DNA from 4 places in the Streptomyces sp. NPDC050619 genome. Region 2 is predicted to be linked to each of the others. Evidence: riboswitches for the same ligand, from Rfam matches in the RefSeq annotation. Region 2 holds a riboswitch; each other region holds the start of a gene.

The links. Region 2 has a riboswitch for cyclic di-AMP ahead of AB0I77_RS28820 (NlpC/P60 family protein). Riboswitches for the same ligand answer to the same signal wherever they lie in the genome.
Region 1: another riboswitch for cyclic di-AMP. It lies ahead of AB0I77_RS16215 (M23 family metallopeptidase); the one in region 2 lies ahead of AB0I77_RS28820 (NlpC/P60 family protein).
Region 3: another riboswitch for cyclic di-AMP. It lies ahead of AB0I77_RS29440 (M23 family metallopeptidase); the one in region 2 lies ahead of AB0I77_RS28820 (NlpC/P60 family protein).
Region 4: another riboswitch for cyclic di-AMP. It lies ahead of AB0I77_RS22735 (C40 family peptidase); the one in region 2 lies ahead of AB0I77_RS28820 (NlpC/P60 family protein).

Annotation. Positions count from the first base shown of each region.
Region 1 is NZ_JBFAIR010000008.1:223,949-226,140, reverse strand. It holds gene AB0I77_RS16220 (GntR family transcriptional regulator) at 1-26, opposite strand, end outside; gene AB0I77_RS16215 (M23 family metallopeptidase) at 215-988, opposite strand; cyclic di-AMP (ydaO/yuaA leader) riboswitch at 1,001-1,168, opposite strand; gene AB0I77_RS16210 (pitrilysin family protein) at 1,372-2,192, opposite strand, start outside.
Region 2 is NZ_JBFAIR010000019.1:96,087-98,278, forward strand. It holds gene AB0I77_RS28820 (NlpC/P60 family protein) at 1-718, opposite strand, end outside; cyclic di-AMP (ydaO/yuaA leader) riboswitch at 727-893, opposite strand; gene pcrA (DNA helicase PcrA) at 1,128-2,192, shown strand, end outside.
Region 3 is NZ_JBFAIR010000020.1:22,462-24,653, forward strand. It holds gene AB0I77_RS29440 (M23 family metallopeptidase) at 1-932, opposite strand, end outside; cyclic di-AMP (ydaO/yuaA leader) riboswitch at 945-1,102, opposite strand; tRNA gene AB0I77_RS29445 (tRNA-Met) at 1,414-1,487, opposite strand; gene AB0I77_RS29450 (dihydrofolate reductase family protein) at 1,667-2,192, opposite strand, start outside.
Region 4 is NZ_JBFAIR010000013.1:215,641-217,832, forward strand. It holds gene AB0I77_RS22725 (ATP-dependent Clp protease proteolytic subunit) at 1-62, shown strand, start outside; gene AB0I77_RS22730 (hypothetical protein) at 70-378, shown strand; cyclic di-AMP (ydaO/yuaA leader) riboswitch at 719-930, shown strand; gene AB0I77_RS22735 (C40 family peptidase) at 934-1,407, shown strand; gene AB0I77_RS22740 (DUF6328 family protein) at 1,502-2,065, shown strand; partial or broken gene AB0I77_RS22745 (LysE family translocator) at 2,001-2,192, opposite strand, start outside.

The DNA of each region.
Region 1 (2,192 bases), on a different contig from region 2:
CATACCGAGTGCGCCGGAATACGCATGACCGACCTCCGCCTTAATCCCCGTGAAACGTCGACGATTGACGTGTGTTCAGTGACTCTATTGCAATGAGCCGCAATTTCCGATAGCGGACCGGAATCCATGGATATTTTTTGGACAGACGGGCGTCTGAAACGCCGAAAGCCCCGGCTCGGGAGCCGGGGCTTCGGGAAGCGAAGCGCTGGGAGCGTCAGACGTTGACGCCGTGCGCGCGCAGGTAGGCGACGGGGTCGATGTCCGAGCCGTACTCCGCGGTCGTCCGGGCCTCGAAGTGCAGATGCGCGCCGGTGACGTTGCCGGTGGCGCCGGAGAGGCCTATCTGCCCCCCAGGGGTGACCTGCTCGCCCACCGAGACGCCGATGGACGACAGGTGGCCGTACTGGGTGTACGTGCCGTCGTTCATCTTGATCACGATCTGGTTGCCGTAGGAGCCGGCCCAGCCGGCCTCGACGACGGTGCCGGAACCGACCGCGTGGACGGACGTGCCGGTCGAGGCGTGGAAGTCCACGCCGGTGTGGCTGCCGGAGGACCAGACGGCGCCGCCGGTCTTGTAGCCGGTCGAGATGTACGAGCCGGAGATCGGGGCGACGAAGGCGTTGAGTCGCTCGCGCTCGGCCTCGCGGGCGGCGCGCTCCTTGGCCTCCTTGGCCTCGCGCGCCTTCTTGGCGTCGGCGACCGCCTTCTTGCGTGCGGCCTCCTCGGCCTTCTGCTGCGCCTCGGCCTCCTCGGCGGCCTGCTTCTGGGCCTCGGCCTGGGCGCCGATCTCGTCGGCGACCGAGTCGCCGACGGTGATGACGGGGATGAGACCGGTCTGCTCGGCGGCGGGTTCGGCGGCCAGCGCCGGGGCGGCCAGGGTGCCGATGACTCCGGTGGTGGTGAGCGCCGCGAGGCCCGCCGCACGGGCGGTGGAGCGCTTCATCCGGCTGGGACGACGGTGCTTCCCGGTGGCGCAGTTGAACGCCATGGAGTGGCTGTTCCTTTCCTTCCCTCTCGCCTACCGGGTTAGCTGACGGGTTCGGAGCAGGAAGGTCTCCTACGGACCCCCTCGCGGTGCGCGCGGGCGTCCGATTCACCCCAGGGACTTCATGTGTGGGTCCCCGGCTCCCCTGGCTCGCGCCGTACGGGGACTCGGCGATGACTGTCCGGTGCCGCGGATGCGGCGCACTGCCTGACGGACAGCCGGGATGACGCTAAACGGGCCGACTTTCAATCCCCAAACAGATCATGGCTTTTGTAGCGCATGCCACAGGGCAGACAGGCAACCTCTCCCTCAATTCGGACATAGGGGAGCCCTGGTGACTCTTCTGTCACCAGGGCCCCTACGCGCGCGTGCGTCGTGCTTCGGCTCTACTCGGCCGAAACGACGGTGACTTCGCCGATGCCGAGGGCCTCGACGGGCTCCTTGATCTGGGCCGCGTCACCGACGAGGACCGTCACCAGACGGTCCACCGGGAAGGCGCTCACGACCGCCGCGGTGGCCTCGACGGTGCCGGTCGCGGCGAGCTGCCGGTACAGCGTCGCCTGGAAGTCGTCCGGCAGCTGCTGCTCGACCTGGTCGGCCAGCGTGCCGGCGACGGCCCCGGCGGTCTCGTACTTGAGCGGGGCCACGCCGACGAGGTTCTGCACGGCCACGTCGCGCTCGTCGTCCGTGAGCCCCTCCTCGGCGAGCTTGCGCAGCACCGTCCACAGGTCCTCGAGGGCGGGGCCGGTGTTCGGGGTGTCGACGGAGCCGCTGATGGCGAGCATCGCGGCACCGCTGGCCCCGCCGGGAGAAGGCGCCGCGGAGCGCAGCACCTGCCCGAACGCCCGCACACCGTAGGTGTAGCCCTTCTCCTCCCGCAGGACGATGTCCAGGCGGGAGGTGAGGGTGCCGCCGAGGCAGTAGGTGCCGAGCACCTGCGCGGGCCATACGCGGTCGTGCCGGTCGGCGCCGATACGGCCGATCAGCAGCTGCGTCTGGACGGCCCCCGGACGGTCCACGATGACGACCCGGCCGGTGTCGTCGGCGGTCACCGGTGCCATGGGACGCGGCTCGGCCGCGGAGCCGGTCCAGGCGCCGAGCGTGTCGCCGAGCAGCGCGTCGAGGTCGATCCCGGTGAGGTCGCCGACCACCACGACGGTGCCGGTGGCGGGACGGACGTGCTTCTCGTAGAAGCCGCGTACGGCCG
Region 2 (2,192 bases):
CCTTCTGCTCCGCCGCCTGCTGCCGTGCCAGCTCCGCGGCCTTGCGGGCCGCCTCCTGCTGCTTCTCCTTCTCGATCGCCGCGAGCCGTGCCTTCTCCTCGGCGGTCAGCTTCGACAGGAGTTCTCGTGCGCCGGCGAGCTTGGTCTGGACGGTCGCCTTGGCCGTCTTCAGGTCGCCCTGCGACTCGGTGAGCGTCTCGAGGCTCTTCGTGGCCTCCTGGCGCTTCTTCATCGTCGCGGACTGCTCGGTGACGTAGTCGTCGACCGCGCCTTTCTGGCGACTGGTCAGCCGGCCCATCAGCTGGTTCTGGTCGAAGTAGTCCTGCGGCGAGTCCGCGAGCAGGAAGGTCGCGGTGTCGGGGGCCGAGGCGCCGGTCCGGTACTGGGCGGCGGCGAAGGTGCCCAGTTCCTCCCGCGCCTCGTTGAGTTTCTGCGTGCGCTGGGCGACGTCGTCGAGGAGGGTGTCGACGCGCTTGCGCTGTTTCGCGGACTTCTCCTTGGCCGCGTTGTACTTGTCGGTCGCCGACTCGGCCTGGCGGTAGAGGTCGTCGACCTTCTTCTCGACTTCCTCGAGGCTCGGTTTGTCGTCGGCCGAGGGGGCGGCGTTGGCCGTCTGGGACAGCAGGGCCACGGAGGTGAGGGCCGCCGTGGCGAGGGCGGGGGTCCGTATGCCTGCTACGCGCGTGCCCGAAGGACGCGACTTGCGGTGCGACGCCAAGGGAGGCGACTCCTTCCATGCTCCGCCTACCGAGTTAGCTGTCGGGTTCGGGCGGGTGGTCTGGAAGGGTTGCCCTACGGCCGTTCCCGGAAGGGAGCCGGCCGATTCACCCCAAGTTCGGTGGGTCCCCGGCTCCGGCTGCGCGGCGGCGCACCGGACTCGGCGGAGGCCGCGCGGCCCGGCGACGTTCGCCGGAGGGGGTCGTGCGGCCTGCTCGGCACCGTAGCCAACTCGTGTGGTGCCTGTGAAGGTTGATGGGTGAAATGCCCGATACATTTTCGTGACCTTGACTCAGGGCGTCGCCGGCCATCGCGGACCGTGACGGAACGGTTCCGGAGGGCGAGAAGGCCGGGTGATGTTCTCGGGGCGGCGGCGGGGTGTCAGTGGGGCGCCCTAGACTCGGAGAGCGATGAGCAGCCTCTTTGATGACAGCTTCCTGGCGAACCTCCAGGCCCCTCGTGGGCACGCGGAGGAGCCCCCGCCGCCGCCCGACGACGATCACGTACCGGAGTCCGTTCCGGACGATCTGTTCGGCGGAAAGTTCGACGTGCCCCCGGACCGGGACGCCTACTACCGCGACGGCGCCCCGCGCCCGGCGGTGGACGCGGCCGCGCTCCTGGAGGGGCTGAACGACAACCAGCGTGCCGCCGTCGTGCACCACGGCACCCCGCTGCTCATCGTGGCCGGCGCCGGCTCCGGCAAGACGCGTGTGCTGACCCACCGCATCGCCCACCTGCTCGGCGAGCGGCAGGTCCACCCGGGCCAGATCCTCGCGATCACCTTCACCAACAAGGCCGCGGGCGAGATGAAGGAGCGCGTCGAGCAACTCGTCGGCCCGCGCGCCAACGCGATGTGGGTGATGACCTTCCACAGCGCGTGCGTACGCATCCTGCGGCGCGAGAGCAAGAAGCTCGGCTTCACGTCGAGTTTCTCCATCTACGACGCCGCCGACAGCAAGCGCCTCATGGCCCTGGTCTGCCGTGACCTGGAGCTCGACCCCAAGCGCTTCCCGCCGAAGTCCTTCAGCGCCAAGATCTCGAACCTGAAGAACGAGTTGATCGACGAGGAGGACTTCGCCGCCCAGGCCACCGACGGCTTCGAGAAGACCCTCGCCCAGGCCTACGCGATGTACCAGTCGCGGCTGCGCGAGGCGAACGCCCTCGACTTCGACGACCTGATCATGACGACGGTCAACCTGCTGCGCGCGTTCCCGGACGTCGCCGAGCACTACCGCCGCCGCTTCCGGCACGTCCTCGTGGACGAGTACCAGGACACCAACCACGCCCAGTACGCCCTCGTCCGGGAACTCGTCGGCACCTCCGAGCACCCGGTGGACGTACCGCCCAGCGAGTTGGACCTCCCGCCCGCCGAACTGTGCGTCGTGGGCGACGCCGACCAGTCGATCTACGCCTTCCGCGGCGCGACGATCCGCAACATCCTCCAGTTCGAGGAGGACTACCCGGACGCGACGACG
Region 3 (2,192 bases), on a different contig from region 2:
CCGGTGGCGCCCACGCGGCCGATCACCTCACCCGTGCTGACCTTCTGGCCGACGCTGACACTGATCGACGACTGGTGGGCGTACCAGAGTTCCGTGCCGTCCTCGAGGGTGAGCACCGTCTTGTAGCCGTACGACCCGTCCCAGCCGGCCTGCGTGATCGTGCCGGAGTGGATCGCCTTGATGAGCGTGCCCGTGGGCGCGGCGAAGTCGAGGCCGGTGTGGTAGCCGGACGACCAGAGGGAGCCGGCCTGGCCGAAGGTGCTGGTGATGGTGTACGAGGAGGTCGGCAGCGTGAACTGCTTGGCCAGCTCGGCGAGGCGCTCGGCCTCGGCCTTCCGCTCGGCCTCCTCCTCCGCCTTCTTCTTCGCGGCGGCGGCCTTGGCCTTGGCCTCCTGCTCCGCCTTGGCGGCCGCCGCGGCGGCCTCCTTCTCGGCGGCGGCCACGGCCTGGGCGGCGGCCTTGCTCTCGACCTGGTCCTGCTGCTGCTCGACCTGGGCCATGATCCGGGTCCGCAGCGCCTCACCGGCGTCCGAGGCACTCTGCGCGGTGTCGTCGGTGGAGGTCTCGGCGACGCTGCTGAGCGCGGTGGTGGTCTCGGCCTCGTCCGCGACGTCGTCCGAGAGGAGGGAGCCCACATTGGGCAGGTCGGGCAGGGAGATCGAGACCGGCGGAGTGCCGGTCTGCGCGCTGGCCATGCCGCCCGCGCCGACGGCGGCTATGACGCCGACGCCCAGGACGGTGGAGCTGCGGGCGATTCCGCCGCGCTGCTTGGCGACACGATGCCGGCCACGTACGGGGCGGAGGGAATCCTCGGTGGGGTTCCACTCCTCCCAGGGGCCCTCGTCGTTTTGGTAAGTGCCGTAGCCGAATGTCTCGGTGTCGCGCTGGCTGGGCACGAACGGGGCTTCTGGGGCAGGCCGGTTGGACGCCACGTGGGGCGTACTCCTTTCCTTCCTTCTCGCCTACCGGGTTAGCTGACGGGTTCGGAGCAGGAAGGTCTCCTACGCGCGTATACCAGCCGTGAGTTCACGGTGGCATCCGCGCGATTCACCCCAAGGTGGTGGTTCCCCGGTTCCCTTGCGGAATTCGGCGCGTGCGCACGGAGCCGCCTCTTGTGACGGCTGGGACGACCGCGCTGCGTTATCGAACGTTAATAGACCAGGGGGCTCGATTCCAAGCTGTTCCGCTTGATCATTAACGTTTTCCCGTGGGACTAACGGCCCATGACCGGCGAAAATCGGGCGAGTTGACCAAGGCTCAGGAAGCTCACAGGTATTGACGGTATGTCAGTTGTTATCGGAGCGGGACGACGCGTTCACGCGGGGTGACGGCGATCGAGCCCGCCCTGCCGGCCGTCGTACCGAAACGCACCGAGGGCCGGAACCCTTTCGGATTCCGGCCCTCGGCCTTCAGTAGCGGGGACAGGATTTGAACCTGCGACCTCTGGGTTATGAGCCCAGCGAGCTACCGAGCTGCTCCACCCCGCGTCGTTGTAAGACCAGCATACGCCATCTGCGGGGGCCGAAGTACACGGGTTTTCGTCCACTGCCCTTTACGGGGTGTTTTACGACGGCTTCCACCCCGTTTCGACGAAGAATTTCCAGCCCCGGCCGGGCTGAAGACACTCACCTGCCCCGGCGCCAAGAGGCGCTCGTGATCAATACAGCTAGCGCAACAGATGCCGATTCGGCACCTTCGCCAGCTCCTCGAACTCGGGCAGCAGAACCACCTCCGCCCCTGCCCCCACCAGCACCCCACTCCCATCGGCCCCCGCCACAAACGTCTCCGGCTCTCGCCAAGCAGTCACCACCCGCCGCACCCCCGCCTCCAGAATCAGCCGAGCACACGGCACCGGCCGGGACGCCCGCCGAGCGCACGGCTCCAGGCTGCTGTAGACCGTCGCGGACGCCAGCCGCACATCCCCCGGCCCGATCTTCGCCAGCGCCGCCTCCTCCGCGTGCACGACCGGATCGCCCTCCCGGGAGTACCCCCGCGCCAGCTCCGTCCCGTCGGCCGCCACCACCACCGCGCCCACGCTGAACGCCGTCTCCGAGGGCGGGCACAGGGCCGCCAGCTCGCAGGCGCGGGCCAGCCAGTGCCGGTCGGCGGCGGACGGGAGGCTGCCGGTGCCGGGTGCCGTCGGCTCGTACCGGATGAGGACCACGTCGCCGATGGGCCGCGTCTCCACGAGC
Region 4 (2,192 bases), on a different contig from region 2:
GCCTCGCGGACCACATCATCCCGAGCCGCAAGACCACCATCGCCCCGCCCACCGGGAGGTGAGCGGCCGGTGCTCCCACCCGAACTGCCGCCCCTGCCCGCCCTGACGCGCGCCGAGGGCGAGGTGATCGACCGTTACCTCGACGTGGTCGACCTGCTCGGCCGTATCAACCCGGGCCGGCACGGAGACACATACGGCGGCCTGCGCGCCGCACAGGCGCTGGTCGCCAAGGCGACGCAGCTGCGGGAAGCGCTGGCGCTGATGCACCGTCGGGGCGAGACCGAGCTGCACGCCGACACGCTGGCGCGCGCGCTGCGTGTGCTGGACGGGGAGCGCCGCACGGCTCGCGTCACGGTGCCGCCGCTCTCCGACAGTTGACGGGACCCGCCACCCGGTCCGGACGAATCGCCCTGCTGACGGAGCGTCCGGACCGGAGTTGAAACGAACCGAACGGCGTACCCCTGTTCGGCGTAGACGTGGCTCTCTTCACGGGCCCGTCCAAGTTGCACAACACGCGTGGCCCGAGGGCGCAATGAGGTACTCCGGTGCTGGTCCGGGCGTCCTCGGGGCTCTCGACACCCCTTCGAACACGGGGGTGTCCACCCGAACGGGTGAGTGGTGAGGAACAACACAAACCCCGGGTTCCGTTGGGATATTCGGACATCCGTGAGTGAGGATCCCTGTCTGACGACAAGCCCCCGCCGCAGCGGCGGGGCGGTCCGGGCGGACGCCGAGTCCTGCCGCCGCCCGGATACCCGGTCGACAGGAGTGGATCGGCAGGAGTGGAGGACCCAGGCACGACGGGTCGCCGGAACGGTCACGCCATGACCGGGCCGAGCATCCCTTGGGGTGAAGCCGCAGCCGCGGCCGGGCAACTTCGCCAGCCCGAATCCGACAGGTCATCCTTCACAGGCGGCTGACGAAGGGTTGCGCATGACCGCGCTCAATCGTGTCCCGTCGCTCATGGTCCGGGCCTCTACCGCCTCGGCCCTCACCATCGCCGCAGTGGGCGGCTCCGTCGTGGTCCCGGGTGTCGCATCGGACGCCGCGGCCGCCACGACGGCGACGAAGGCACTTCAAGTCGCGGCCTCGAAGAAGGGCTCGCCGTACAAGTACGGCGCCACCGGACCGCGCCGGTTCGACTGCTCGGGGCTCACGCTGTACTCGTTCAAGAAGGCGGGCAAGAAGCTGCCCCGTACCGCGGCCCAGCAGTACAACAAGACGCGCCACATCTCCGTCAAGAGCCGCAAGGCCGGAGACCTGGTGTTCTTCCACTCGGGCTCGTCCGTGTACCACGTCGGCATCTACGCCGGGAAGGGAAAGATCTGGCACGCCCCGAAGACCGGGGACGTGGTCAGGCTGCAGAAGATCTGGACGAAGAGCGTCTGGTACGGCCGGGTCAGCTGACCGACCTCCCGCGGGGCGGCGGCGACCTGACACGCCGTCGCTCCCCGCGGGGCCCCGGAGCATGACATGGGCCCAGGTGGTTACTCGCTCCCGTATGCCCGACCACCACCGCCCCTGCACCGCGCGCAACGAGACGCCGCTCGAGCGGGCCGACCGCAACTTCGGCGAGCTGCTCCAGGAACTGCGCGTCACCCAGACCGGGGTGCAGATCCTGTTCGCCTTCCTGCTGACGCTGGCCTTCACCCCGCGCTTCCCGTCCCTCGACACGGTCCAGCGCGCCACCTACGTGGTCACGCTCCTGCTCGCGGTCCTCGCGGCGGCACTCTTCACGGCGCCGGCCGCGCTGCACCGCTCCCTCTTCCAGCGGGGTGCCAAGCCCCGCATCGTGCAGGTCTCCTCACGGCTCGCCGCCGTCGGCATGGGGGTCCTGGTGCTGGCGTTCACCGGCTCGGTGCTGCTCGTGGTGGACGTGACGACCGGCCGGGCCGGCGGGGTGGCCGCCGCCGCGGCGACCCTGCTCGTGTGCCTCGGCCTGTGGGGGCTGCTCCCCCGGCTGGTGCGGCGGGCCGGACAGGCCGGGGAGCACCGGACGGTCAGGCCGCCCACACCGGCTCGAGGAGGAGCACCGCACCGAGAACTGTCAGCGCGCCGCCGGTGACACCCTCGACCACCCGGGAGGCACGCGGCCCGCGCAGCCACCGGCCGAGCCGGTCGACCAGCAGGGCCACGGCCGGGAACCACACCAGGGCGAGGACGACCACGATCAGCGCGAGCACCAGCGTCCT